DNA from 4 places in the Cedecea sp. NFIX57 genome. Region 3 is predicted to be linked to each of the others. Evidence: predicted binding sites of a transcription regulator. Region 3 holds the regulator's gene; each other region holds the start of a gene.
The links. Region 3 encodes PhoB, which activates phosphate uptake and scavenging genes when phosphate is short. Its sites were predicted from a motif close to CTGTCATAAAACTGNCNNAT; they were not measured.
Positions count from the first base shown of each region.

Region 1: the regulator PhoB is predicted to act here: its motif matches at 4,453-4,472, upstream of serA (phosphoglycerate dehydrogenase).
Region 2: the regulator PhoB is predicted to act here: its motif matches at 2,258-2,277, upstream of uvrB (excinuclease ABC subunit UvrB).
Region 4: the regulator PhoB is predicted to act here: its motif matches at 2,857-2,876, upstream of nudF (ADP-ribose diphosphatase).

Region 1 is NZ_FXAS01000029.1:39,103-46,338, forward strand. Features, by position in the region: gene B9Y90_RS20415 (small-conductance mechanosensitive channel MscS) at 87-947, shown strand; gene argO (arginine exporter ArgO) at 1,090-1,725, shown strand; gene B9Y90_RS20425 (oxidative stress defense protein) at 1,836-2,573, shown strand; gene argP (DNA-binding transcriptional regulator ArgP) at 2,627-3,526, opposite strand; gene rpiA (ribose-5-phosphate isomerase RpiA) at 3,715-4,374, shown strand; gene serA (phosphoglycerate dehydrogenase) at 4,678-5,916, shown strand; gene B9Y90_RS20445 (5-formyltetrahydrofolate cyclo-ligase) at 5,955-6,551, opposite strand; RNA gene ssrS (6S RNA) at 6,572-6,755, opposite strand; gene zapA (cell division protein ZapA) at 6,797-7,126, opposite strand.
Region 2 is NZ_FXAS01000010.1:138,351-145,586, reverse strand. Features, by position in the region: gene uvrB (excinuclease ABC subunit UvrB) at 1-2,005, opposite strand, end outside; gene B9Y90_RS10970 (ABC transporter ATP-binding protein) at 2,795-3,505, shown strand; gene B9Y90_RS10965 (helix-turn-helix transcriptional regulator) at 3,518-4,036, opposite strand; gene B9Y90_RS27305 (hypothetical protein) at 4,052-4,312, opposite strand; gene bioD (dethiobiotin synthase) at 4,489-5,172, opposite strand; gene bioC (malonyl-ACP O-methyltransferase BioC) at 5,165-5,923, opposite strand; gene bioF (8-amino-7-oxononanoate synthase) at 5,907-7,058, opposite strand; gene bioB (biotin synthase BioB) at 7,055-7,236, opposite strand, start outside.
Region 3 is NZ_FXAS01000004.1:117,599-124,834, forward strand. Features, by position in the region: gene mak (fructokinase) at 1-781, shown strand, start outside; gene sbcC (exonuclease subunit SbcC) at 892-4,047, opposite strand; gene sbcD (exonuclease subunit SbcD) at 4,044-5,261, opposite strand; gene phoB (phosphate response regulator transcription factor PhoB) at 5,461-6,150, shown strand; gene phoR (phosphate regulon sensor histidine kinase PhoR) at 6,173-7,236, shown strand, end outside.
Region 4 is NZ_FXAS01000021.1:24,162-31,397, forward strand. Features, by position in the region: gene parE (DNA topoisomerase IV subunit B) at 1-132, opposite strand, end outside; gene yqiA (esterase YqiA) at 178-753, opposite strand; gene cpdA (3',5'-cyclic-AMP phosphodiesterase) at 753-1,580, opposite strand; gene B9Y90_RS17585 (DUF1249 family protein) at 1,724-2,149, opposite strand; gene nudF (ADP-ribose diphosphatase) at 2,152-2,784, opposite strand; gene tolC (outer membrane channel protein TolC) at 2,997-4,481, shown strand; gene B9Y90_RS17600 (DUF1190 family protein) at 4,651-5,328, shown strand; gene B9Y90_RS17605 (glutathionylspermidine synthase family protein) at 5,335-6,495, shown strand; gene ygiD (4,5-DOPA-extradiol-dioxygenase) at 6,529-7,236, opposite strand, start outside.

The sequences.
Region 1 (7,236 bases), on a different contig from region 3:
GTTTTTGTTTACCCTTTGCAACTGGACTACGCTTTCAGGACGTAGAATTTTTGCCCTGTGGGCAGCCCTCAGACAAGGAACAGTAAATGGAAGATCTCAACGTAGTAGACAGTATTCATAATGCGGGAGGCTGGCTGGTGCGCAATCAGGAACTTCTCCTGAGCTATGCGGTAAACATCGTCGCCGCCGTGGCCATTTTGATCGCCGGGATGATCGTTGCCCGTCTGGTCTCCGGGACCGTTAATCGCCTGATGCTGGCTCGCAGCATCGACAGTACCGTCGCGGACTTTCTTTCCGCGCTGGTGCGCTACGGGATCATCGCGTTCACGCTGATTGCCGCCCTGAGCCGTGTTGGGGTGCAGACCGCTTCTGTGATTGCCGTGCTGGGTGCCGCCGGTCTGGCCGTGGGTCTGGCGCTGCAGGGGTCCCTGTCCAACCTGGCCGCAGGCGTGTTGCTGGTCACCTTCCGCCCCTTCCGTACCGGGGAGTATGTCGATCTCGGTGGCATCGCGGGCACAGTGCTGAATGTGCAAATCTTCTCCACCACGCTGCGTACCGTGGATGGCAAAATTGTGGTTGTGCCGAACGGCAAAATTATCGCCGGCAATATCATTAACTTTTCCCGTGAACCTGCCCGCCGTAACGAATTCATCATCGGCGTGGCCTACGATGCGGACATCGATCAAGTTAAGCAGATCCTGACTGACATCATCACCAGCGACGAGCGTGTGCTGAAGGATCGCGACATCACCGTGCGCCTCAACGAGCTTGGCCCTTCATCCGTCAACTTTGTGGTGCGGGCATGGAGCAAAAGCGGTGACCTGCAAAACGTTTACTGGGACGTGCTGGAGCGCATCAAGAAAGCCCTTGATGCAAACGGCATCGGCATTCCTTATCCGCAGATGGACGTTCACGTTCGCCAGATTAAAGGCTCTGATAACGCATAACCTCCAGGGCCAGCGTTCGCTGGCCTTAATTTTACCTGTAATAATTAGCCATTCTTATCAGCGATTAAAACTATCAATTTCCTCTAATAATTTTTGCGCATTACACTCACGCTCAATGATGAACATTTAAAGGGTGTACAGCGTGTTATCTTATTATTTTCAGGGTATTGCATTGGGAGCCGCGCTAATTCTGCCGCTGGGGCCGCAAAATGCCTTTGTGATGAACCAGGGCATTCGTCGCCAATACCATCTGATGATTGCTTCCCTGTGCGCGCTGAGCGACATCATTCTGATTTGTGGTGGGATTTTTGGCGGCAGCGCCATTCTGATGCAGTCTCCCTGGCTGCTGGCGCTGGTCACCTGGGGCGGCGTGGCATTTCTGCTGTGGTATGGCTGGGGCGCGCTGCGCACGGCGATGAGCAGCAACCTGGAGCTGGCTTCGGCCGAAGTGTTGAAACAAGGGCGCTGGAAAATCGTGGTCACCATGCTGGCAGTGACCTGGCTCAACCCGCATGTCTATCTGGACACCTTTGTGGTGCTTGGCAGCCTGGGCGGCCAGCTGGCGGATGATGCAAAACGCTGGTTTGCACTGGGGACCATTAGCGCCTCTATTCTCTGGTTTTACGGCCTGGCGATTCTTGCCGCCTGGCTTGCTCCCCGTCTGCGTACCGCGAAAGCGCAGCGTATTATCAACGGCGTGGTTGGGATTGTGATGTGGTTTATCGCCGCGCAACTGGCCCGGGATGGCGTGCAGCACATCGCGGCGCTGGTGGGCTAATTCGCCATAATCTGATAGACAAGTTACCATTACAGGCTAAGCTTGCTGGCAGACGCCGGGAGTTTATTGCAAGGCGTAATCACAGTGGAACGTAGCACGGAGGAGTTACAGTGAAGTTTAAAATTTTAGCATTAGCCGCGTTAATGGGATTAGGTTCTGTTTCTGTACAAGCAGGTGAGTTGCCAAACGGGCCGCACGTGGTCACCTCCGGGACAGCCAGCGTTGATGCCGTACCTGATATCGCTACGCTCGCTATCGAAGTCAACGTGTCCGCTAAGGACGCCGCTTCTGCCAAAAAACAGGCCGACGATCGCGTGGCACAATATCTGACTTTCCTGCAGAAAAATGGCGTTGAGAAGAAGGACATCAATGCTGCTAACCTGCGCACACAGCCAGAATATGACTACCTGAAAGACGGCAAAACGCAACTGAAAGGCTATCGGGCGGTACGTCAGGTGGAAGTCACCCTGCGTCAGCTGGATAAAATGAACGAGCTGCTGGATGGGGCACTGAAGTCCGGCCTGAACGAAATCCGTTCCGTGTCGCTGGGGGTTGCGCATCCGGAAGAGTACAAAGACAAAGCACGTAAAGAGGCGATTAGCGACGCAACTCGCCAGGCGAAGCTGCTGGCCGAAGGCTTTAACAGCAAGCTGGGCCCGGTATACAGCGTGCGTTACCACGTGTCTAACTACCAGCCCGCACCGATGGTTCGCATGATGAAAGCGGACGCGGCTGCCCCGGTTTCCGCGCAGGATACCTACGATCAGCAGACTATTCAGTTTGACGATCAGGTTGACGTCGTGTTTGAACTGCAGGGCGCGCAGACCCCGGCGGCCCCTGCTCAGTAAGATGTGACCTTTACCTTAACCCTCGCCGCTGCCGGCGAGGGTTACTCAAAGCGTTATTCCGTATCCTGCCTCAAGACCTTGTGTCCGTACTCCAGCAAAGCATCCGTCACGTTGCGCATCATGCGGCTTTCCGGCGCAAAGCGGTGCCAGTAAAGCATGCGGCGCTGTAGCAGGCCCGGTGTCAGGTCGATTAATTCCCCGCTATTTAACTCGCGCTCAATTTGCAGGTGCGGGATCATACAGCAGGTTGTGCCCTGGCGCGCCAGCTGCACAAAGGCTTCCGAAGAGTTAACGATATGACACGGCACGCTGCCCGGCGACAGGTCAAAGTTCTGCTGTAAAAATGCCTGATGCATATCGTCGAGATGATCAAAGGCGACGGCAGGGGCTTTTAGCAGCGCCGACCGCGTGACGCCGTTCGGGAAATAACGCTCGGCAAAATCTTTCGATCCCACAAACAGGTAGTCCAGCGCGCCCAGGCGATCCACCAGGCAGCTTGGCAGCGGCTGAGGCTGAATGGAGACCGCACCAACCACTTCACCCCGACGCAGGCGCTCCTGAGTGCGGGTTTCATCTTCCACCTGAAGATTCAGGCGAATGGGGGAGTCGGCCAGAACCGGTGCAAGGGCAGGCAGCAGCCAGGTGGCCAGACTGTCGGCGTTGACCGCCAGCGAGAGCAGCAGCGGCGTGGAGCCGGTTTGCTCGTCGCCCAGCCACTCTTCCTCCAGCAGTTCCACCTGACGTAAAAGCGCCAGCAGTTTTTGGCCCTGTTCGGTAGGGCGGGGCGGCACGGTACGCACCAACAATGGCTGGCCGAACATCGTTTCCAGTTGCTTAATACGTTGTGACACCGCCGACTGAGTAATGCACAGCTTCTGCGCCGCACGCTCAAATCCTCGTTCACGAATTACCGCATCCAGCGCCTGCAGCGTTCTGTAGTCCGGGCGTTTCATTGTTGTTCATCTGCTCCTGATTTCGTCGTGCAGCCACTATGACATAAATTTGCCGCTGATTCAGACCAAATCAGCAAACCGGCAAGGTGTTCGAACGTGATGACGTTGGCATTGCGGCAAAGCCGGGGACATTTTTCCGACGCATGCTCTATAATGCGCGTCAGTTTCCACATCACAGGCATAAAATTATGACGCAGGATGAACTGAAAAAAGCAGTCGGATGGGCAGCACTCCAGTACGTGCAGCCGGGCACCATTGTGGGCGTGGGGACGGGCTCAACCGCCGCGCATTTTATTGATGCTTTGGGCACCATCAAACACCAGATTGAAGGTGCTGTTTCCAGCTCCGACGCTTCCACCGCGAAACTGAAAAGCCTTGGGATCCCTGTTTTCGATCTCAACGAGGTGGATTCATTAGGCGTTTACGTTGATGGTGCCGATGAGATCAACCACCAGATGCAGATGATCAAAGGCGGTGGTGCCGCGTTAACCCGCGAGAAAATCATCGCCTCCGTGGCCGACAAGTTTGTCTGCATCGCGGACGCTTCCAAGCAGGTTGATATTCTTGGTAACTTCCCGCTGCCGGTAGAAGTGATCCCGATGGCGCGCAGCGCCGTCGCGCGTGAGCTGGTAAAACTGGGCGGGCGCCCGGAGTACCGGCAGGGCGTGGTCACGGACAACGGTAACATCATTCTGGATGTGCATGGTTTGAGCATCATGGAGCCGATGAAGCTGGAAAATACCATCAACGGTATACCTGGCGTCGTTACCGTGGGCCTGTTTGCGAACCGTGGCGCGGATGTGGCGCTGATTGGCACTGCTGACGGCGTAAAAACCATCGTGAAATGATCTGACCGGGGCGCGTTCAGCGCCCCAAAAAACCGTATAAAAAATGACAAATTATTTTAACCGCATATTTGGTGACATATATCACATTTTGGTAACAGTGCTGTGATTCATGCCTGGTTCACTCTCTCGCTCAGCATTTTATTCTGACTCCCGCCGCCTTATTCCCGCCTGACGATACGGCGACGCAATCGTTCATATTGCCCCAAACGTAGATTTTGATATTTTGACAGAAGGGTAACTTATAGGCGGTGGCGCATCATCGCCTAAAAACGAACACAACAGCACTGAAAATAGGGTCGGGAAATGGCAAAAGTATCACTGGATAAAGACAGAATTAAATTCCTGCTTGTGGAAGGCGTGCACCAGAAGGCGATAGACAGCCTCCGTGCAGCGGGATACACCAACATTGAATTCCATAAAGGCGCGCTGGATTCCGAAGCGCTCAAAGAGTCGATCCGTGATGCTCACTTCATTGGCCTGCGTTCCCGCACCCATTTGACCGAAGAGATCTTTGCCGCGGCTGAAAAACTGGTGGCCGTGGGCTGCTTCTGCATCGGCACCAACCAGGTTGATCTGGATGCGGCGGCGAAGCGTGGTATTCCTGTGTTTAACGCCCCGTTCTCTAACACCCGTTCCGTTGCCGAACTGGTGATTGGTGAATTGCTGCTGCTGCTGCGTGGCATTCCTGAAGCTAACGCCAAAGCGCACCGTGGCGTGTGGAACAAGCTGGCGGTAGGCTCTTTTGAGGCCCGTGGTAAAAAGCTGGGCATCATTGGTTACGGCCACATTGGTACACAGCTGGGGATTCTGGCTGAATCTCTGGGGATGCACGTCTACTTCTACGATATCGAAAACAAGCTGCCGCTGGGCAATGCCACTCAGGTTCAGCATCTTTCCGACCTGCTGAACATGAGCGATGTGGTGAGTCTGCACGTGCCGGAAAACGCCTCCACCAAAAACATGATTGGCGCGAACGAACTGGCGCTGATGAAGCCGGGCTCACTGCTGATCAACGCCTCCCGTGGTACGGTGGTCGATATTCCTGCTCTATGTGGTGCACTTTCCAGCAAGCATCTGTCTGGTGCGGCGATTGACGTCTTCCCGACTGAGCCAGCTACCAACAGCGATCCGTTCAACTCCCCGCTGTGCGAGTTTGACAACGTGATCCTGACCCCGCACATCGGCGGTTCAACTCAGGAAGCGCAGGAAAACATCGGCCTGGAAGTGGCGGGCAAGCTGGCGAAATACTCCGATAACGGCTCAACGTTGTCTGCGGTTAACTTCCCGGAAGTTTCGCTGCCGCTGCACGGGGGCACAACCAGCCGCCTGCTGCATATTCATGAAAACCGCCCAGGGATCCTGACCGCGCTGAACCAGATCTTTGCCGATCAGGGTATCAACATCGCCGCTCAGTTCCTGCAGACCACGCCGCACATGGGGTACGTGGTAATTGATATTGATGCGCCTGAAGATGTTGCTGAGAAGGCGCTGAAGTCAATGAAAGGGATTCCGGGCACCATTCGCGCCCGTTTGCTGTACTGATCTGACGAATGGCCTCTTCCCCGAAGGGGGAAGGGGCATCACCACTGCCAAAGGCGCGATGGCGTCACCACGGCAGGCAAAGGAATATCCCACTGTTCTACCGGCAATGTCTCCACCTGCTGGCAATCATGTGCCAGGCCAACCGGGTAAAGGCCGTGCTGTGGCCAGTGCTGTAGCGTCCTGTCGTAGAATCCACCGCCCATGCCCAGACGCTGCCCCGCTTCATCAAAGGCAACCAGCGGCGTAACCAGTACATCCAGCTTATTCAGCGGCAGCACGTCGCGAACATCCAGCTTAGGCTCAAGAATTTTCAGGCGATTGGTGACCAGATTGCTTTGCGGCGTGTAGCGCAAAAACAGCAGGTTACCGGCGCTAAAAGGATGAAGTACCGGGAGATAAACGTTTTTGCCCGCCTGCCATAAAGCCTCAATCAGCGGCGTGGTATTAAGCTCGCCGTCGAACGAGAGAAACAGCGCCACGGTGTGAGCACGAATAACCGGCTCAAACGCCAGCATACGTTCAGCGGCCTGCAGGGCAAAGGTTTGTTGTTCAGCGGGAGTGAGTGACCGGCGTCTCTGCCGTATCGTTTGGCGAATGTCCTGACGAAGCGTTGAGGTTAACGGGATATGCGTCATGATGGCCGGGTAGTAAAGAGGGAATCTCCGAGATGCCGCCGCAGGCTGTAACCCTTGAACCCTTGGTTCAAGGTGAGTGTGTCGTCATGGTTTTAAGGCTTCTCGGACGAACCGAGCATGCTCACCAACCGCGGAGCGCCACACTCTTGTGGTATGAAATATCGGCTCAGGGGACTGGCCCGCTTGCAAACATCTCAGAGAAATTTTGTCTTCGAAGTTACTCTACCATAGTCAACTGCGAAGTGTTATTCAAACTTTGGACCCTGTCGGTCTGCAATGCGACCTTGCTCAAGCAATGCTTGTTCGATGGTCTGCTGTAGCATCCGAATACGCTCTTCCATACTGGCGGCGTAGTCACGGGTTTTCGACTTTTCCTGAGCCAGTTCGTAGCAAATGTTAAGTGCTGCGATGAACACCAGCTGCTCGGTATTTGTGACTCTAGTGCGAACTTTTAAATCTTGCAACCGCTGATTCAGCTCTTCCGCAGCCTGATTCAGCGCATCCTGTTGTTCAGGCGGACAATTCACGCGTAATGAACGACCGAAAATTTGAATATCGACTGGTTGTGCAGACATGCCACCTTCCTGCTGTTTACTCGCCTGCCTTAACGCCACCGACCCCGGTAGCGGAAGGGGCGCCACTATAGCTATCCCGATATCAAGATACAAGCCCTTTTCTGGTATCT
Region 2 (7,236 bases), on a different contig from region 3:
CGATAAACAGTTCGCGCAGCTTGTGAAGCTGGTCGCGAATCTGCGCCGCCTCTTCAAACTCAAGATTCTGCGCGTGCTCCAGCATTTTGCTTTCAAGCTGGTGAATTTTCTGCTGCAGCGCTTTCGGCGTCAGCACAACTTCATCTTCTTCAATCACGCTGCGCGCTTTGGTTTTAACCCGTCCTTTGGTCTTCGCCATGCCTTCGCCAAGCTGCAGAACATCTACCACACGCTTGTTCAGACCCTGCGGCGTAATGCCATTCTCTTCGTTGTAGCGCTGCTGCTTCTCACGGCGGCGTTCGGTTTCACCAATCGCTTTCGCCATCGACGGCGTAATTTTATCGCCATAGAGAATCGCCTTGCCGTTAACGTTACGCGCCGCACGGCCAATGGTCTGAATCAGCGAGCGCTCAGAACGCAGGAAACCTTCTTTATCCGCATCCAGAATAGCGACCAGCGACACTTCCGGCATATCAAGGCCTTCTCGCAGTAGGTTTATCCCCACCAGCACGTCAAACTCACCGAGACGCAAATCGCGGATAATCTCCATGCGCTCTACGGTATCGATATCTGAGTGCAGGTAGCGCACGCGTTCACCGTGCTCCTCTAAATATTCAGTCAGGTCTTCCGCCATCCGCTTGGTTAACGTCGTCACCAGTACACGCTCGTTGATTGCCACCCGCTTACGAATTTCAGAGAGCAAATCGTCTACCTGCGTGGCCACCGGACGCACTTCAATCACCGGATCGAGCAGCCCCGTAGGACGAACAACCTGGTCAACGATGTCATCGCCGGATTTCTCCAGCTCGTAGTTGCCCGGCGTCGCTGAAACATAAATGGTCTGCGGGGCCAACGCTTCAAACTCTTCAAATTTTAACGGGCGGTTATCCAGCGCTGACGGCAGTCGGAAACCGTATTCCACCAGCGTTTCTTTACGGGCACGGTCACCGCGATACATGCCGCCAATTTGCGGAATGGTGACGTGGGATTCATCCACCACCAGCAGGCCATCCGCCGGTAGATAGTCAAAAAGCGTCGGAGGCGGTTCGCCAGGCCCCCGCCCGGACAGGAAGCGAGAGTAGTTTTCAATGCCCGAGCAGTAACCCAGTTCGTTCATCATTTCGAGATCAAACTGAGTACGCTGGGCAATGCGCTGCTCTTCCAGCAGTTTATTATTTTCCAGCAGGAATTTTCGGCGCTCGGCCAGTTCAACTTTGATGTCTTCCATCGCCTGCACGATACGCTCGCGTGGCGTCACGTAGTGCGATTTAGGGTAGATGGTAAAACGCTGAATAGTTTGATCGATTTGCCCGGTCAATGGATCAAACAGCGACAGCCTTTCAACTTCTTCGTCAAACAGCTCCACGCGTAGCGCAAGATCGTCTGATTCCGCCGGGAAGATATCAACCACTTCCCCTCTAACCCGGAACGTTCCACGCTGGAAAGCCTGATCGTTACGCGTATATTGCAGCTCCGTGAGACGGCGGAGGATCGCCCGCTGATCGATGATCATTCCCTTCGTCAGGTGCAGCATCATCTTCAGGTAGAGGTCCGGATCGCCCAGACCGTAGATTGCCGACACGGATGCCACCACGATAACGTCCCGGCGCTCAAGCAACGCTTTGGTCGCCGACAGACGCATCTGCTCAATGTGCTCGTTCACCGATGCATCTTTTTCAATGAAGGTGTCCGAGCTCGGCACATAGGCTTCAGGCTGGTAGTAATCGTAGTAAGAGACAAAAAACTCAACCGCATTGTCCGGAAAGAACTCTTTCATTTCACCGTACAGCTGCGCCGCCAGCGTCTTGTTTGGCGCCAGCACCATCGTTGGGCGCTGAAGGTCAGCAATCACGTTTGCTACGGTGAAGGTTTTGCCCGACCCCGTCACGCCCAGCAGCGTCTGGTGTGCCAGTCCGTTTTCAAGCCCGTCTTTCAGGCGAAGGATAGCTTCAGGCTGGTCGCCAGAAGGTTTAAATGCGGAATTCAGTTTGAACGCTTTACTCATGAACGGGCTACCTGATGAAGAAACGAGCGGGCCGGAGAGTAATTTTACCCGGCAGCGGGATTTTTGCCAGTAGAAAACTGTATAAAACACCAGTTCTCATTTTTACTAAGCCTGCTAACGGCTGCTTTGTGCCACTTTGTTTGCCCATAATTTGCCCCTTCGCCAGATAAATCTCCAGCCGCTGCCGGTTATCCCCAAATTTTTTCACCTTTTAACATTTGTCAAGGGAGGTAAGGAAACCTCTGGCCGAATGTTTGACAGTTTTATTGCAGTAGTTGATTTTATTTAACAACTTGAATTCAAATGAATATTTCACAAAGACCGGTTTCGCGACAATTTGGCCGCAGGCCGCGCCCGCTCTCGCTTTCGCCAAGTTTTCTAACTCTAATACACAAGGTTATCCACAGGAATGGTGGATAACTGCATCCAGCCCTTTTGCTTAGCCACTCGGAAAAATCCCTGATCTTTCTGTGCCAGAGGCGAAAAAAAAATTTCGCTAAATTTTTTGCTTTTATTCATTCGATTTCGCTATACCCGGCCATATTGAGCAAGATCCCGAAATTGAGATATATCCTGAGGTTAAAAGGCGTTTTCTTGCACCAAATTCGTTCTTTTTAGCACCTGTCAGGTGCAGCTAAGTTCAATCTTGCATACCGGCTCCACCCTTTCAGGGAGCCAATGCTCAGTTTTATCCTGAAGAGCACGATGCTTTCAGGCGTTATCACCAAGCTGGCAAGCTAATTGCAGCATATCCAGGGGGAAACGACTCCCCAACCAAGGAGATGAGCCATGCTTAGCTTACGCGCTGTTAATCAGTTCTACGGTGACCATCACATACTGTGGAACCTGGATCTCGAACTGACCCCGGGAGAATGCACCTGCGTGATTGGTGCTCCAGGCCAGGGAAAAACCACGCTCGTAAACTGCATTACTGGCTATTTACCAGTACAAAGCGGCAGTATGTTGTGGCAACAGGCGGGACAACCACCTGAGGATCTGGTCAATAAACCCGTTGAGCGGCGAGCTGCGCTTGGAATCGGCTATGTTCCCCAGGACAGACGCATTTTCTCTCAGCTTAGCGTTGAGGAAAACCTTCAGATAGCGATGATGGCAGGCCATCAGGCCCCCCGGGCCATTCCTGCGCTGATTGATGACCTGTTTCCCGAGCTCTATAGCCTACGGCAGGTAAAAAGCGGCGAACTTAGTGGAGATATGCAGCAACAGTTAGCGCTTGCCCGGGCACTGGTTTTAGAACCTAAGCTGCTGATACTGGATGAGCCAACTTTCGGTAGAGGCCAGAGATTCATCACGGAAATGGGCAATCTCATTCGGCGCTTAAACCACGATTTCGGCCTGACCATTTTGCTGGTCGAGCAGCGGCTGTCTTTTATTCGCCGGGTAGCAGACAAGTTTTGCCTGTTGCATAAAGGCCGGAATGTCGCACAAGGGAATGTCGCTCAGTTGGACGACAAGCTCGTTGCGGGCTGGCTAGAAACCTGAACGGAGTCTCTGCTATAAGTTTTTCAGCTTTGCCTGAAAGACTGGGTTGAGATCCGTCATCGCCCGATGCAGGTTGCACTGCCGTGTCACTTTTGCAATATCCAGCAAAGGGGAAGGTATGGACTTCACGCCAGCGCTGTTCATCCAGCACAACACCGCTTCGAGATTCCACAAAGCGGTCTTGCCATCGTGTACCGGGGCTGGAAATGCCTCCCGGGAAACCATGACCTTACGAATATATTGCCGGGACACGCCTAACAGTTCCGCGATGTCACTCAAGCCCACTAAATCAGGGGCAGCTTCAACCAATAACGCGCCAGGAATAATGCCTGAAACGTCCGTCAGCGCACTCAGCAAAGCGTCTTCTGCAGTGTCAGCCTCGCGGATGAAGTTCAAGGCGATGCGCCCCGTCACACCGATGCCAACAAGGGCATCATCACACCCTCCTGCGCCCAGCGCAGCAACCCACTTCTCTGGATCTTTTTTTCCTTCAGGTAAGGTAAAAACAAGCGTGAATGTGAATCCCGCCATGGTGCCTTCTCCTTGTTAATGCAGAACGCTGTGTGATGCCCTGTTAGCGCATCCATCCACAAGCCTGCGAATTTGTCTGGCATGGTTCTCAGCGTTACGAGGCGTGCTCCAGACGCAGCTGATGCAAAACTCCCCGCATCGACATGTTTTATCGTTCCATGGGCAATAAATCTTTCCCCAACAGTGCGAACCGCCCTCTTTTACCCGCCATCCCTGAAATTCGGCATAGCTTAAAGCTGCTTCAATTTCTTTTTGCGGGTGCCGTTTTCTGGCCATATCTCCTCCGGCTAAAAAAGCATCTCATAAAGGTTGTCTGATGACAACCAAAAGTAGGAAGTACTTTATAGAAGGTCCCGGCTGGAATGAATCTTTGTCTGTGGGGGAAATGCTAAAGCGGGAACCACCCCGAGGCTTTGCTGCGGGTGTGGCTTTTGTTACCGTCACCTTACGGCTTAGATCGTAATAACGGAGAGATCGAGGTAGTGACCAAGCGCGGTTTGATCGCTGAGATCCTCAAGCCTGGGGATCTCTCCCAGCAGCGGGGCCGGCAGCCGTTGTTTGAGCGTGGCGAGATATTCCGCGTGCCTTTTTCCTGCGGGTTGAACACCGTTTGCAATCCAGCCAGCTAACGGTAAACCGGCAGCCAGTACCGCCTGCGCCGTGAGCATCGCATGATTAATGCAGCCAAGCTTCACACCCACCACCAAAATGACAGGCAGTTGCTCACTGATGGCCCATTCGGCAAATGTCGTGGTGTCTGATAGCGGCGTGAACCAGCCTCCCGCGCCTTCAACCTGGATCCAGTCGGCTTTTCCGGTAAGATTTTCCAGGCCTGCAGACATTACGGAAAAGGTGATTGGACGCTGCTCCTCAGCACTAATGATGTGTGGAGAGGTTGGCTCAAGAAAAGCCAGCGGATTGATCTCCTCATAGGACACGTTGACCGAACTGTTGCGCTGCAGCGCTAACGCGTCGCTGTTACGAATGCCTTCAGGCGTCATTTCACTGCCAGAAGCCACAGGCTTATAGCCCACGGAGCGATACCCGGCAGTATTCGCCGCCTGGAGCAGCGCGCAGCTGGCGACTGTTTTCCCGACTTCGGTGTCGGTCCCGGTCACGAACCATTTTTTAATCACGTTCAATTACTCCAAAAATTATCTGCCAGCTAAGGGAGAACTGCCCATCTTGCCGGGGCCACGCTTCGCTCAGCCGCTGCAGTTGACCACGCGTCAGCAGAGTGTTTTTGCGACCATCGTGCAGGTGTGTTGCCCCAACGCCTTTTAGCGAACGCATGGCGCTCATGACGTCAGGAAAGCGCTGGCTTACGGTGCGGCTGGTTAATACGTAACGCCATGGCTGACACGCTTGTTCTATTTCGGCCACGGCTAAAAACTGGTTGGCATGCGCCCGTTCGTCAATCCCGCGCCAGGCCTCGTGCAGTTCAGGCAGTGAACCTGCCGCAAGCGTAGTAAATGCTACGCAGCCACCCGGTTTTGTCACGCGGTAAAGCTCGGATAAGCCTTGCTGCAGATCGCTGCACCATTGGACGGCAAGGTTGCTCCACGCCAGATCGACCTGTTCATTCGCTAACGGAACAGACTCGATATCCCCCTCAAGAAAACGATGCGCCGACTGGGTTTTCTGGCACTGCTCCAGCATCGCTTTCGAGATGTCCAACGCCAGCACTTCGCTTCCTCTTTCCTGCCAAATTCGGCTGTACCAGCCGGTGCCGCAGCCAGCATCCAGCACGCTTACGGTGCGGCGGTTTTCCAGCTCGGCCAGCAGATTATCACCACAGATACGCTGCAACTCGGCGAAACGCTCGTAGCTGCCTGCAGCCCGACTAAACGCTGCGGCGACGGCGGCTTTATCAACAAGCTGCGTCATAAAGTGCCTCCAGCAATGCGTCTATATCATCAGATGTATGGGCTGCCGTGAGGGTGATGCGCAGGCGGGCGCTGCCGGGGGGAACTGTAGGTGGGCGAATGGCGGTTAACCAGAAGCCCCGCTCTTTCAGGCGGGAGGCGAGATCCAGCGTGCGCTGATTCTCACCCACTATCAGCGGTTGTATAGCGCTGCCAGAATCCGCCAGATTCAGCGAGAGCCGGGTGGCTCCCTGACGAAAATGCTGAATATTTTCAGCCAGCCTTGCTCTGTACTCGTCGCCCTGCTGAACCACCTTTAACGCAGCCTGAAGCGAGACGGCCTGCGCCGGCGGCATAGCGGTGCTGTATATCAAGTGGCGGGCAAACTGCAGTAGGTAAGTTGCAACGTCTTCGTCGCACAATACCGCCGCGCCGCTGCCGCCAAACGCTTTGCCAAAGGTGACGACAAGAATATCCGGTTTGATTTTTTGCAGATGACAGCTGCCACGCCCTTCTTCGCCGAGGACACCAATACCGTGCGCATCGTCGACCATCAACCAGCCGCCAGCCTGTCTTGTTACCTGCGCAATTTCTGCCAGCGGCGCGCTGTCCCCGTCCATGCTGAAGATACCTTCAGTCAGGACAAGCTGTTCACCTTCATGCGGTTTACCCAGTTGCGTGGCAAGGGCCTGAACGTCGTTGTGATGAAATCGACGTAGCTGAGCCGGGCTTTGCATCGCCGCTTCCATCATTGAGGCATGGCAAAGTTTATCGGCGATAAGCGTGTCCGTTTTTTGCGCCAACGCGGAGATCACCGCCTGGTTCGCGCTGTAGCCGGAAATAAACAACAGCGCTCGCTCAAAGCCGAGCCAATCCGCCAGTTGTTCCTCAAACGCCTGATGTGCACGGCTATACCCCGTGACGTGGCCAGAGCCGCCGCTGCCAACGCCGAACTGCGTCGCGCCTTTTTGCCAGGCCTCCACAATCTGAGGGTGATGACTCAACCCCAGATAATCGTTACTGGAAAAATTTAAATATTCCCGACCGTTGGCCGAGAAGATACGCCCGTTACCGAGCGTATTGGCCTGCCGGGTGCGAAGGCTGGCGCTGGCCCGCCGTTCGCTTAAAGCCGCGGATATTCGCTGTGACCAGCTCATACCGCCGCCGCGTTGTAATAATTGTCGGTATCAGCGTTGAGAATCTGCCCGGCGAGCTGCTCCTGCTGTTCGTTGTCGCCCATTTCGGTGGTGGTTTGCTGCGGATTGAGCCCCAGCTTGCGGAACAGCTGCAGATCTTTGTCCTCTTCCGGGTTCGGCGTCGTCAGCAGTTTACAGC
Region 3 (7,236 bases):
TGAGCTGGTGCGGCTGGCGGAAGAAGCCACGGGCGAGACCGGTACGGTAGGGCTTGGGATCCCGGGATCGATCTCCCCTTATACCCGGGTGGTGAAAAATGCGAACTCAACCTGGCTGAACGGGCAGCCGTTTGACAAGGATCTTAGCGTGGCGCTCAAGCGCGAAGTCAGGCTGGCGAACGATGCTAACTGCCTGGCGGTGTCGGAAGCTATCGATGGTGCTGCCGCAGGGGCGCCGATCGTCTTCGCGGTGATCATCGGCACCGGCTGCGGCGCGGGCGTGGCGATCAATGGCCGGAGCCTGATCGGTGGCAACGGCACCGCGGGCGAGTGGGGGCATAACCCGCTGCCTTGGATGGATGAAGACGAACTGCGTTTCCGGGAAGAAGTGCCGTGCTACTGCGGCAAGCAGGGCTGCATTGAGACTTTTATTTCAGGCACCGGTTTCGGCACGGACTACCAGCGCCTGAGCGGAAAAACGCTGAAAGGGCATGAGATCATCAGCCTGGCAGAACAGCAGGATCCGCTGGCGGAGCTGGCCATCAGCCGCTATGAGACACGCCTGGCGAAGTCGCTGGCGCATATCGTCAACATTCTGGATCCAGATGTGATCGTGCTGGGCGGCGGAATGAGCAACGTGGAGCGTTTATACCGGACGGTGCCGCAGCTGATTAAGCCGTGGGTGTTTGGCGGCGAGTGTGAAACGCCCATTCGCAAAGCGGTACACGGGGATTCCAGCGGCGTTCGCGGTGCGGCGTGGCTGTGGCCGATAGAGAAGTAAATCACCCCTCACCCCGACCCTCTCCCCATGGGGGAGAGGGAGAAAACAACAGGTCAGAATGGCAGACAATCTATTCCCTCTCCCTTCAAGGGAGAGGGTTAGGGTGAGGATCACTCCACTGCGAAAACCTTATCCAGCCGGCTGACACCTAACCCGTTAATCTTCTTCACTTTAATCTGCACCGGGATCCGTTCCTTCATCGCCTCAACGTGGCTGATCACGCCGATGGTTTTGCCGCTGGCGTTCAGCGTATCCAGCGCGTCGAGTGCGGTATCCAGCGTCTGCGCGTCCAGGGTGCCAAAACCTTCATCCAGGAACAGGGAATCAATGCGGGTTTTATGGCTGACCAGGTCGGATAACGCCAGTGCCAGCGCCAGGCTCACCAGGAAGCTTTCGCCCCCGGAAAGCGTGCGGGTGTCACGTACCGCATCGGCCTGCCATGTATCAACCACCTGTAATTCAAGCGCTTCGCTGTCTTTACGCTGCAGCAGGTAGCGCCCGTGCAGGCGATTGAGCTGATTGTTTGCCAGCCAGACGAGGTTATCCAGCGTCAGACCTTGCGCAAATTTACGGAATTTATCCCCTTCTTTGGAGCCGATAAGCGCGTTGAGATAGCCCCAGTCTTCCGCCTGCGCTTCACAGGCTTTTATTTCCTGCATCAGCGTTTGCTGGCGAACCCGGTTTTCCTCGTCGTGCCGCAGCTGCTGGGTAATTTGACCCTGTTGTGAAGCATTCTCGCGCAGCTGGAGGGCAAGCGCTGAAATTTGTGCCTCCAGTGCGCCAGGGGCTGTTTCTTCATGCAGATTTTCTGGCCGCGTCGATAAGTGCTGAGCCAGCGCATTTTCAACCTGTTCCAGCAGAGTGACCTGCTGCTGATGCTGGCGCTCCAGAAGCTGTTTACGCTGTTCCAGCTCAAGGCGTTCGGTTTCTTCCAGCAGGGCGCTGCGGAAATCGGCTTCATCGCTGAACTGGCTGGCAGAAAGCGCATTCCTGAACTGCGCCTGCGCCGCAGTACTTTCTTCTTCGCTTTGCTTCAGTTGCTGTTGCAGGGACTGGCGCTGCCCTTCAAGCTGGTTGCAATCGTTATGCAGCGCTTGCCAGTTTTGCAGCGCTGCCTGGTGCTCGTGTTCATTCAGCGGCAGTGGGCTGGAGCCATCGTCTGCAAGGGTTGAGAGCAACATATCGAGCGCGGAGAGCTGCTGGCGAAGCTGCGGCAGTTTCTCCTGCTGCTGCTGCCATTGCTGAGATTCTTTTTGGCGAGCCTCAAGCCAGGTTTGCTCTGCGCCCGGCTCAGGGCGCTGAAGACCGGCCTGCTCCAGCCCCGCTTGTAGCGAAGCGCGCTGTGCCACAAAATCTGCGAGCAGTTTTTCATGCTGCTGACTGTCGCGCTGGTATTGCGTCTCCAGCGCCTGCCGCTCGCCAAGCTGGCGCAGCTGCAGCTCGCGCTGTTCCTGCTCGTCAAGCCAGGCGCTGATATCGTCCTGAGGCGTTAAAGCGATGGCGAGTTCCGCGCACTGCTGCTGCCAGCGGGCTGAGAGTGCAGTTTCTTCTGCCTCAATGGCGCTGCTGGCCTGGGCCAGTTTTTCGCGTTGATGGCGCTGAGTATCAAGCTGACCTTTAAGGGCAAAGCCAAGCTCTGCGAGTTTAGCCACTTCTTGCTTAAGGGTGGCCAGGCGCTGTTGGTTCTCACCTGGTTCGAGAGCTTTATACGCCTCTACAGCCGGGTGTTGGGTTGAGCCGCAAAGCGGACACGGCGAATCAGGCTGCAAGCGTGCGCGCTCGGCTTCAAGACTCTGGATGCGCTTTTCCTGCTCAACGACTTTTTCCAGGTCCGCTTCGTGCTGGCGTTTGTCTTTGTACTGCTGGCGCTTTTGCCCCAGTTCAACGTCACGCCCTGCAATCTCTTTATCCAGTTCGATAAGCTCGCGCTGTTGCTCGGTTTTGTGTTTCTCCAGCGTGGCAAATTGTGGCTGCAAAGTGGCCAACAGCTGGCGTGCAGCCCGGGTTGCCTGCAGTCGCTGTAAGTGATCGCTCACTTCATCAGGAGAAAGGCTAAGCTTTGGCTCCGGCAGCGCCTGCAGCTTTTGCCGACTGACCTCGAGCGCCTGCTTTAGCTCAGTCAGCTGTTTTTCGTCGCGCTGTTGCTGCGTGAACGCCATGCGCCAGCCCGTCAGTTCGGCAGACCAAAGTCGATAGCGGTCATTCGCCGCGAGCCAGTCTTCGACCTGCTGAGCTTCATTCTTCAGACGCTGGGCCTGTTCGGCGGCCAGCATTCGGGTTTGCTGCCGGCGGATGGAAAGCTGCTGTAAGCGGGTATTCACTTTCTCCGCTGCCTCGCTGTTTTGCTTCAGCGACTGCTGCTTTTCCTGCAGCCGCTGCCAGTCAGGGCGAAGTTTTTCGGCAGGCAAGGCTTGGGTCAGTTTCGCCAGCATCGGCTCTGCGTCTTTGAGCGACTGATTGGCTGCGTTCAGCGCCTGCTGCTTTTGGGTTTTGTCGGCAGAAAGTCGGGCTAGCTGAGTGAGCCACTGCTGGTGTTGCTGCTGTTGTTGGAGCTCCCCGGACAGTTTTTTCTCTTCAACAGTGAGTACCTGCAAACTCTCGGCAAGCTGCTGTTGCTGCTCTGCGGTTAATAGCGCGACGCCAGAAGCCTGAGCCAGCAGGTTTTCAAGGCGGCTTTTGATTTGCTTATGATTTTCAAACACCGCGGCGGAAACGGTGCCGTAAATCTCCGTGCCGGTCAGCTCTTCAAGCAGCGAGGCGCGGTCGTTTGCGTCGGCGTTTAAAAAGGCGGCGAACTGCCCCTGGGAGAGCATCATCGAACGGGTGAAGCGGTCGTAGTCCAGGCCGGTGAGGAAGGCGATAATCTCCAGCTTGTCTTTGATTTTATCGGCGAGAATTTTGCCATCTTCGATTTGAGCCAGCTCCACGCGCGGTGCCTGGAGATTGCCGTTCGCCGCGTTGCGGGCGCGATTCTGGCTCCAGAAAGCGCGGTAGCCCGTGCCTTTTACCTCAAACTCGACTTCGGCCAGGCATTCTGCAGTGTCCCGGGTCATCAGGTCGTTTTGCGACTGCGACACGGTGTTGAGGCGCGGGGTCTTGTGGTACAGCGCCAGGCAAATGGCATCCAGCAGGGTGGTTTTGCCCGCGCCCGTGGGTCCGGTGATAGCAAACAGCCCGTTGCTGGCGAAAGGCTCCTGGGTGAAATCAATCTTCCACTCGCCTTTCAGGGAGTTGATGTTTTTTAACCTCAGGCTGAGGATCTTCATGCCTGTTCCTCCTGCTGGTGCAAATCTGAAAGGGTTTGGGCAAACAGCGTTCTTAGCCTGGCGGCGCGTTCCTCGCTGGTTTCTTCCTGACTCAGCCGGCGCTCAAAAACCTCTTCAACGCTTAACTCGCTCAGCGTCTCTTTATGCTGGCTGGCAATCACCCGTTCGCGCTGTTCGCGGCTGCGGCGCAGCAGAACGACTTCAACCGGTAAATCGTCGGTCAGCGCCTGTACCTGGCGCTGCATGTCGTGCAGATATTCGTCGGTGGCGATTTCGATATCCAGCCAGACGTTGGGTTCGGCAGGCGCGTTTCGCCACTGTTCAAGCTGCTGCTCGATTTCGCGCAGCGACCCTTTCACGATGGCCAGCGGCTGGCTGATGGGGACTTCCAGAGGCTCGACGCTGGTTAGCGCTCCGCCGTTGAATGTCACCAGAAAAACGGTTTTGGCTTTGCCGGTTTCATCGAAGCTCAGCGGAATCGGTGAGCCGCTGTAGCGAATATGCTCCGTGCCGCCAATTTTTTGCGCGCGATGAATATGCCCGAGCGCAATGTAGTCAGCGGGCGGGAAGTGCTGCGCCGGGAAAGCGTCCAGCGTGCCAATATAAATGTCACGCACCGCATCGGATTTCGTCACGCCCACCGTGGTCAGGTGCCCGGTGGCGATAATCGGTAGCGGCTGGTCACCGCGAAGCGCCACGGCGGCGGCATAACATTGCTGATAATGTTCGCTGATGGCTTCCATTAAAGAACGCTGTTTTTCATGGCCGGACAGCCCCGCCTGGCTGCTTTGAATATCGCGAGGGCGCAGGAAAGGAATAGGGCAGAGAATCGCCCCCGGCGTGCCGTCTTTTTGGTTGAGCACCAGCGCCTGTTCATCTTTGTTATGGCGAGCGCTGGCAATCACTCGGGTATTCAGGCAGGCCAGGAGTTCGCGGGATTCATTCAGGGTGGCTACGGAATCGTGATTCCCCGCCAGCACCACGAGCTGGCAGCCGGTGCCCTGTAGCTGCACGACAAAACGGTTATACATTTCACGGGCGTAGCTCGGCGGCGAGCCGGTATCAAAGATATCTCCCGCGACGAGGATCGCATCCACCTGATGTTCGACCGCGGCGTTTAACAGCCAGTCGAGAAAGGCCTGATGTTCAGAAGCCCGGCTTTTGGTATAGAAGTTTTGGCCGAGGTGCCAGTCTGATGTGTGGAGAATGCGCATAACCTGTCCCATGGCAAAGAGGCGAATTACCGATTATAAGCTATTGAGCTGGCAGCGTAACCGTCAGTAAAAATCCGTGGCTGTCATAATTCAAAAAGGTGAAATATCTGGCCGTCATCTTTTTCATAAATCTGTCACAAATCTGACGCATACTGGCGCACAATTAATAAGAGATGGTCTCTTTTCAACAGGGTAAATCATGGCGAGACGCATTTTAGTCGTAGAAGATGAAGCTCCGATTCGTGAAATGGTGAGCTTTGTGCTCGAGCAAAATGGCTTCCAGTCGGTAGAGGCGGAAGATTATGACAGCGCGGTTAACCTGCTGATTGAACCTTTCCCCGACCTGATCCTGCTGGACTGGATGCTGCCAGGCGGTTCCGGGATCCAGTTTATCAAGCACCTGAAGCGTGAAGCGCTGACCCGCGAAATCCCGGTGATGATGCTGACCGCGCGTGGCGAAGAAGAAGATCGCGTGCGTGGCCTTGAAGTCGGTGCCGATGATTACATCACTAAGCCGTTCTCGCCTAAAGAGCTGGTGGCGCGTATTAAAGCGGTGATGCGCCGTATTTCCCCGATGGCGGTGGAAGAAGTGATTGAGATGCAGGGGCTGAGCCTTGACCCGTCCTCACACCGCGTGATGACCGGCGAAGATCCGCTCGACATGGGGCCAACTGAATTTAAGCTGTTACACTTCTTTATGACCCACCCGGAGCGCGTTTACAGCCGTGAACAGCTGCTTAATAACGTGTGGGGAACGAACGTTTACGTTGAAGACCGTACCGTAGACGTGCATATTCGTCGCCTGCGTAAAGCGTTGGAAACAAGTGGTCATGACAAAATGGTGCAAACAGTTCGCGGCACGGGTTATCGTTTTTCAACCCGTTTTTAATATGCTGACAGGAGCGTGACGCGTGCTGGAACGGCTGTCATGGAAAAGGCTGGTACTGGAGCTGGTGCTCTGTTGTATGCCAGCGGCAATTCTCGGATTGATTTTTGGCCACCTGCCGTGGTTTTTACTGGCGGCAGTGACCGCCCTGCTAAGCTGGCATTTCTGGAATTTACTTCGTCTCTCCTGGTGGCTGTGGGTTGACCGCAGCATGACCCCGCCGCCCGGGCGGGGAAGCTGGGAACCTCTGCTCTACGGGCTGCACCAGATGCAGCTACGTAATAAAAAGCGCCGCAAAGAGTTAGGCAACCTGATCAAACGCTTCCGAAGCGGGGCAGAATCTCTGCCCGATGCGGTCGTGCTGACCACCGAAGAAGGCACCATTTTTTGGTGTAACGGCTTGGCACAGCTGCTGCTTGGCCTGCGCTGGCCGGACGACAGCGGCCAAAATATCCTCAACCTGCTGCGTTACCCTGAATTCTCGCAATACGTGGCGAAGCAGCAGTTTGGTCGCCCACTGACTCTGGTGCTGAACAATGGCCGTCATCTTGAGTTCCGCGTGATGCCTTACGCCGACGGGCAGTGGCTGATGGTGGCGCGTGACGTCACGCAGATGCACCAGCTTGAAGGCGCCCGCCGCAACTTCTTTGCCAACGTCAGCCATGAGCTACGCACGCCGCTGACCGTGTTGCAGGGGTATCTGGAGATGATGCAGGATCAGGCTCTGGAAGGGCCGCTGCGGGACAAAGCGCTGCATACCATGCGCGAGCAAACCTCTCGCATGGAAGGGCTGGTGAGGCAACTGCTTACGCTGTCGCGCATTGAAGCCGCCCCCACGCTGTCGATGAATGAGAAAATCGACGTGCCGCTGATGCTGCGCGTGGTTGAACGTGAAGCGCAGACGCTGAGCCAGCAGAAGCAAACGCTCACTTTTAACGTTGAGCCAGGGCTTCAGGTTTACGGCAACGAAGAACAGCTGCGTAGCGCGATCTCTAACCTGGTGTATAACGCGGTGAATCACACGCCAGCCGGGACACACATCACCGTCACCTGGCGCCGGCTGCCTCACGGCGTCGCGTTCAGCGTGAA
Region 4 (7,236 bases), on a different contig from region 3:
CACGCTGTTATCAATGACCTCCTGCCCTAAATGATTAGGACGAGTGGTGTCTGTGTACATCCCCGGGCGGCGGCGAACAGGCTCAAGCCCGGTGAGTACCTCTATATCATCGGCATTATAGGATTGCGTCATGGTTTATTCATTCAGATAGCGAAACAGGAAATCGGCCGTCAGGCCTCAGCGTAAGCCGAGGAAGTCGACAATCTGTGTGAAATAATCTTCGAAGCCCGTGAAGGCATGATTGCCACCGGGTTTCACCGTCTGGCGGCAGAGCGCGTAGTAGGCTACGGCCTGGCGGTAATCAAGCACCTCATCGCCCGTTTGTTGCAGCAACCAAATCAGGTCTGGCGCGTCCAACGGGTCAATCTGCATGACTTTCAGATCGTAAATATGGCGTGACTCTAGCACATATTGCTGCCCGGTGTAGGGGTTCTCGTTTTTACCGAGATACCCCACGAGCAGCTCAAAGGGGCGAACAGCCGGATTGACCACCACCGCAGGCAGCGTAAAGCACTGCGAAAGCCATGTCGCGTAATAGCCACCGAGGGAAGACCCCACAATACCCAGCGGCTCTCCTCCGCGCTCAAGCACAAGCGATTCCAGCAGCTCGGAGGCTTCTGCGGGGTACGGCGGCAACTGAGGCACAATCATTTCAATGTCAGGATGATGCTGCGCCAGCCATGACTTAAACCGGGTCGCTTTTGCGGAGGCCGGTGAGCTATTAAACCCGTGCAGATACAGTAACGCAGGCATTAATACCCCTCAGAAGCCGTGTCAGGACTGAATTTACCGCTTTGCAACCGGCACACTTCCGTCGTCAGGCTACCGTCAGGGTAAAGGTCAAGCCAGCGCCAACCCGGCTCAATAGTGTCGAGCGTGAAATTGGCGCAGTGGGGTTTGAACTGGACGCATGTCGAAGGCGTGGCCAGCATTCTGCGACCGTTCCAGTCGAGATCCAGTTCCTGATGAATGTGCCCACAAAGCAGCGTTTTCACCTGCGGCCAGGGCTTAAGCACGGCATCCAGTGCGGCAGCATTGCGCAGGCTGTGCTGATCCAGCCAGCTACAGCCAGCAGGAAGAGGATGGTGATGCAGCAGAAGCAACGTGTGACGCTCTGGGGCGGCAGCCAGCTGACGCTCAAGCCATTCCAACTGGAAATCGCTCAGTTCACCGTGAGGAACCCCAAAAACCTGACTGTCCAGCAGCAAAATTTGCCAGTGGTCGCCGATGTAAACGCGCTTTGCCGGGGAAATGCCTGCTTCCTGCAGGGCGTTAAACATCGCAGGCTGAAAATCGTGGTTACCCGGTAGCCAAACGCAAGGCGCGGAAACGCGGGAGATCCCTTCAGCAAAGTGCTGATAAGCCTCCACGCTGTGATCCTGGGCCAAATCCCCGGTTGCCACCAGTAAGTCGCAGGCACGCTGTTCGGCGAGAATGGCGGTCAGCACCGCCTGATAGCTCTTCCAGGTATTAATCCCGAGCAGCGTTTCGTTCTTTCCCGCGAACAAGTGGGTATCGGTTATTTGCAATATCCTGATCCGGCCTCCATCGGCCACAGGAAGGGTTAACAGGCTTTCCAAATGGTGTCCTTAGGTTTCACGCACACTTACTACCCACCACACTTAAGCTGCTGATATCCAGGCCGCAGCTCGATTCATTCAGGGTATCAATATCATCCATTTATTCAGGGCGTTGTGCCGTTAGCCGTCCTGATCCCTAAAAACTAGGTATACACGGGCACGGCCATTGCTCCATGCGCTAAACAGTAGCGCAGCCAGTCAGCAAGAAACTGGTTAATTTGATGCTTTTCGTCGCGTTGATGCAACTTTTTATTCGGATAATCATATCGCGCTTTGAAGCGAAAGATCTGCTGACTTGAACACACTTCCGCGACCATCGCATCGTGATACAGCCTGACCGACATTGACGGCAGGCTCCAGTAGCTCACCGCGGGCTGCGTTTGTTCAATTTCCACCAGCGTTGTATAACGCGTTGATTCTGAGATAGTTAAGCGATATCTGGCGCTATTAACCTGATAGGTTACCGTTTCACCCACTGCATCATTTTTTGGCAACAGGCGGCGCAGCTGCGCGAAGTTGGTTTCGCACAAACGCATCATTTCGGGGAAGTCAGGGGTATAGCGCTTCATAATCAGTGGTTCCACTCTTTTCTTAGTTGCTCATAATGCAGCTGCAGCCATTGCAAAGCGATGACCGACGCCGCGTTGTCGATGCTCCCCTCTTCGACACACTGGTAAGCCTGCTCCCGGCTGACCACATGAACACGAATATCTTCGTTTTCTTCCACCAGGCCATGAATACCTTTGGCCTGAGTGGCATCCACTTCGCCGACTAAAATAGACAGCCGTTCGCTGGTGCCGCCAGGGCTGGCTAAATAGCTTAGAACCGGTTTGGTCCGGCCCACAGCGAGGCCTGCTTCTTCTACGGCTTCACGGCGCGCAACATCTTCTACGCTTTCACCTTCTTCAATCATGCCGGCGATCATTTCCAACAGCCATGGGGTTTCACTGGTGTCCCAGGCGGCAATACGAATCTGCTCTATCAGCACGACTTCATCGCGCACAGGGTCATAGGGTAGCAGCACCGCAGCGTGACCGCGCTCAAAAATTTCGCGCTTCACTTCGCCACTCATTTCGCCGTTGAATAAACGATGGCGAAAACGATAAAGATCGAGTGAAAAAAAGCCACGATAAAGCGTTTCCCGTGCAATAATTTCTACATCCTTTTTGGCGAAAGTAGCCGCAAGCTTTTCTGACTTATTCATAAATGATGTCCTGATGACAAATGGGCGCTGGCCGGGCGATTTCAACCCTGCATAACTGCCCTTTCAATTTTGATGTGGTAGATTGGTGAAAATTAAGGTAGATGGCACTTTACGCCAACCTGCCCGGCTGACGGAATCTGTAGAATCGGCGATCATCTTTGACTCCTGTCGGCGTTAAACAAAATAATTCTGCTTCACAACAAGGAATGCAAATGAAGAAACTGCTCCCCATTCTTATCGGTCTGAGCCTGACGGGTTTCAGCGCCATGAGCCAGGCAGAAAACCTGCTGCAGGTTTACCAGCAGGCCCGCACCAGCAACCCGGACCTGCGTAAATCCGCTGCTGACCGTGACGCCGCATTCGAAAAAATTAATGAAGCACGCAGCCCATTATTGCCACAGCTGGGTCTGGGTGCAGATTACACCTACGGTAACGGTTTCCGCGATCAGAATGGTGTTAATTCCAACGCGACAAGCGCAACGTTACAGCTGACGCAAACCATTTTTGATATGTCGAAATGGCGCGCCCTGAGCCTGCAGGAAAAAACCGCAGGGATTCAGGATGTCAGCTTCCAGACCGATCAGCAGTCTCTGATCCTGAATACGGCCACAGCCTATTTTAACGTGCTGAGCGCCATTGACGCACTTTCTTATACTGAAGCGCAGAAACAAGCCATCTACCGCCAGTTGGATCAAACCACTCAGCGCTTTAACGTGGGCCTGGTTGCCATTACCGACGTGCAGAACGCCCGTGCGCAGTACGACACCGTACTGGCGAACGAAGTTACCGCCCGTAATAATCTGGACAACGCGGTGGAATCCCTGCGTCAGGTCACCGGGAACGACTATCTGAGCCTGGCGTCCCTGAACGTGGACGGTTTCAAAACCACCAAGCCAGATGCAGTCAACAACCTGCTCAAAGACGCTGAGAAACGCAACCTTAGCCTGCTTCAGGCTCGCCTGAGCCAGGATCTGGCGCGCGAACAAATTCGTCTGGCTGAAGACGGCCACCTGCCGACCCTGAGCCTGAACGCGTCCAGCGGTGTGTCTAACACCAGCTACAATGGTTCTAAAACCGGGAATAACTCAGCGTATGACAACAGCTACAAAGGGCAGAACCAGGTTGGCCTGAGCTTCTCCCTGCCGCTGTACCAGGGTGGCCAGGTTAACTCTCAGGTTAAACAGGCTCAGTACAACTTTGTGGGTGCCAGCGAGCAGCTGGAAAGTGCGCACCGCAGCGTGGTACAGACCGTGCGTTCTTCCTTTAATAACGTGAACGCCTCTATCAGCACCATCAACGCTTACAAACAGGCCGTTGTGTCTGCGCAAAGCTCCCTGGATGCGATGGAAGCCGGTTACTCGGTGGGTACCCGTACTATCGTTGACGTGCTGGATGCGACCACCACGCTGTATAACGCCAAACAGCAACTCTCCAGCGCACGTTATAACTACCTGATTAACCAGCTGAATATTAAATCAGCGTTGGGTACGTTGAACGAGCAGGATCTGATTGCGCTGAACAACACCCTGGGCAAACCGGTTTCAACCTCCGCGGACAGCGTTGCCCCGGAAACCCCGGAGCAGGATGCCCGGGCTGACGGTTACAACACCACGCCAGCAGCCGCATCGACAAAAGCGACTCATGCCACTCCGGCAGCGGCCACCAGCGGGAAAAAAGCGAACCCATTCGCTAATTAATCGCCGGAATGTCAACGAAAGGGGCGTATTTTTACGTCCCTTTTTTTCTGTCTCTCATTTAAACGTAAGGCAACGTAAAGATCTCCTGCCAACAGGCCTGCATCGCTTCAATTTCAACCGTTCATCCCCTATCCTTAGCACCAAACCTACTGGGCTCAGGACTGATTAAATGAAACGGACAAAAAATATAAATCATTCATCGTTCCGCAAAAGCTGGAACGCACGCCATTTAACGCCGGTGGCGTTGGCTGTTACCGCTGTCTTTATGCTGGCCGGCTGTGAACAAAGCGACGAAACTGTCTCAATGTATCAAAACGCGGATGACTGCTCGCAGGCAAACCCGGGCAAAAGCGCGGAATGTACAACTGCCTATAGTAACGCCCTGAAAGAAGCTGAACGCACGGCACCGAAGTACGCTTCCCGTGAAGCCTGCGTGGCCGAGTTTGGCGAAGGGCAGTGCCAGCCAGCGCCTGCTCAGGCAAGTCTTGCAGGGGAAAGCCAGGCTCAGGCTCAACCGCAGCAAAGCGGCAGCTTCTGGATGCCGCTGATGGCGGGCTACATGATGGGCCGTCTGATGGGCGGCGGCGCGGGCTTTGCGCAGCAGCCGCTGTTTACCTCAAAAAACCCGGCCAGCCCGGCTTACGGTAAGTACGCCGATGCCAGCGGCAAAAGCTACGGCGCGGCCACCCCAGGCCGGACGACCACCGTTCCGAAAAGCGCAATGGCACCAAAACCTGCCACCACCTCAACGGTCACTCGCGGCGGCTTTGGTGAATCGGTAGCCAGGCAATCTACCATGCAGCGCAGCAGCGCCACTTCCGGCAGCAGCCGTTCGATGGGCGGCTGATAAATCATGGAAAGAGTTTCTATCGTTGAGCGCCCGGACTGGCGCGAAAAAGCCACGGAATATGGCTTCAATTTCCACACCATGTACGGCGAACCGTACTGGTGTGAAGACGCCTATTATAAGCTCACCCTGGCTCAGGTTGAACGCCTGGAAGAGGTGACTGCCGAACTGCATCAAATGTGTCTGCAGGTTGTGGGAAAGGTGGTAGCCAGCGATGAGCTGATGGCCCGTTTCCGCATTCCGAAACACACCTGGGAATTTGTTCGCCAGTCGTGGCGCAGCCAGCAGCCTTCCCTCTATTCCCGTCTGGATCTGGCGTGGGATGGCGTCGGTGAACCCAAGCTGCTGGAAAACAACGCCGATACACCGACGTCGCTGTATGAAGCAGCCTTCTTCCAGTGGATCTGGCTTGAAGATCAGGTGGCTGCAGGCAAGCTGCCCGCAGGCGCAGACCAGTTCAACAGCCTGCAGGAAAAGCTGATTGAGCGTTTCGCCGAACTGAAGCAACAGCATGGCTTCAATTTGCTGCACTTTGCCTGCTGCCAGGACACAGTCGAAGATCGCGGCACGGTGCAGTATCTGCAGGACTGCGCCGCCGAATCTGACGTCGCCAGCGAGTTCCTGTTTATCGAGGAAATTGGCCTCGGGGAGAAAGGTCAGTTTACCGATCTGAAGGATCAGGTTATCAGCAACCTGTTCAAGCTCTACCCGTGGGAATTCATGCTCCGTGAGATGTTCTCCACCAAGCTGGAAGATGCAGGCGTGCGCTGGTTAGAGCCGGCCTGGAAAAGCATTATCTCCAACAAAGCCCTGCTGCCGATGCTGTGGGAGATGTTCCCTGGCCACCCTAACCTGTTGCCAGCCTATTTCGCCGAAGATAACTTCCCGCCGATGGAAAAATACGTCGTGAAGCCGATCTTCTCTCGCGAAGGCGCCAACGTGAAGATCATCGAGAATGGCCAGGAAATCGCGCGCGTTGACGGGCCATATGGCGAAGAAGGCATGATCGTCCAGCAGTTCTATCAGCTACCAAAATTCGGCGACAGTTATACGCTGATTGGCAGTTGGCTTATTAACGATCAGCCTGCCGGGATCGGGATTCGTGAGGATCGCGAGCTTATTACGCAGGATCTTTCCCGTTTCTATCCGCATATTTTTGTTGAATAAACGTTGAAAAAGGCGCCGAAAGGCGCCTTTTCTTTATCCCACCACAACCGACAGCATACTCAGCGATCCCATTTCTATGCCGTCGACCGGGATCGTGATCGGCTCTTTGCCGTCCCACGCGCCCAGCACATAAAGCAGCGGCAGGAAATGCTCCGCCGTCGGGTTAGACAGTGAGCCGCCTTCATGACTGAGATAGTTCACCAGTGGATGCTGTTCCGCAGGCCCCTGCCAGGTCAGGTTCGCTTTAACATAGTCGTTAAACGACTCGGCCCATGGGTAAGGCGTATTTTCACCGTGCCAGCGTGCCGTGCGCAGGTTATGCACGACGTTACCACTCGCCACCAGCATAATGCCCTGGTCACGTAGCGTGGCCAGTTTGCGGCCAATCTCCAGATGCCAGGCTGCCGGCTTCGTGCTGTCGATACTCAGCTGCACCATCGGAATATCCGCATTCGGGTACATCTTGATCAGTACGCCCCACGAGCCGTGGTCAAAGCCCCACGCCTCTTTATCTAATGCCACCGGCGTTGGTGCCAGTAATTCAACCAGCTGTTGCGCCAGTTCAGGCGAACCGGGTGCCGGATAGTGCGTGTCATACAGCGCCTGCGGAAAACCGCCAAAGTCGTGAATCGTTTTCGGTGCTTCCATCGCAGTCACGCCCGTTCCACGGGTGAACCAGTGGGCAGACACCACCACAATCGCTTTTGGCCGCGGCAGCGTTTCGCCAAGCTGAGCCCAGGT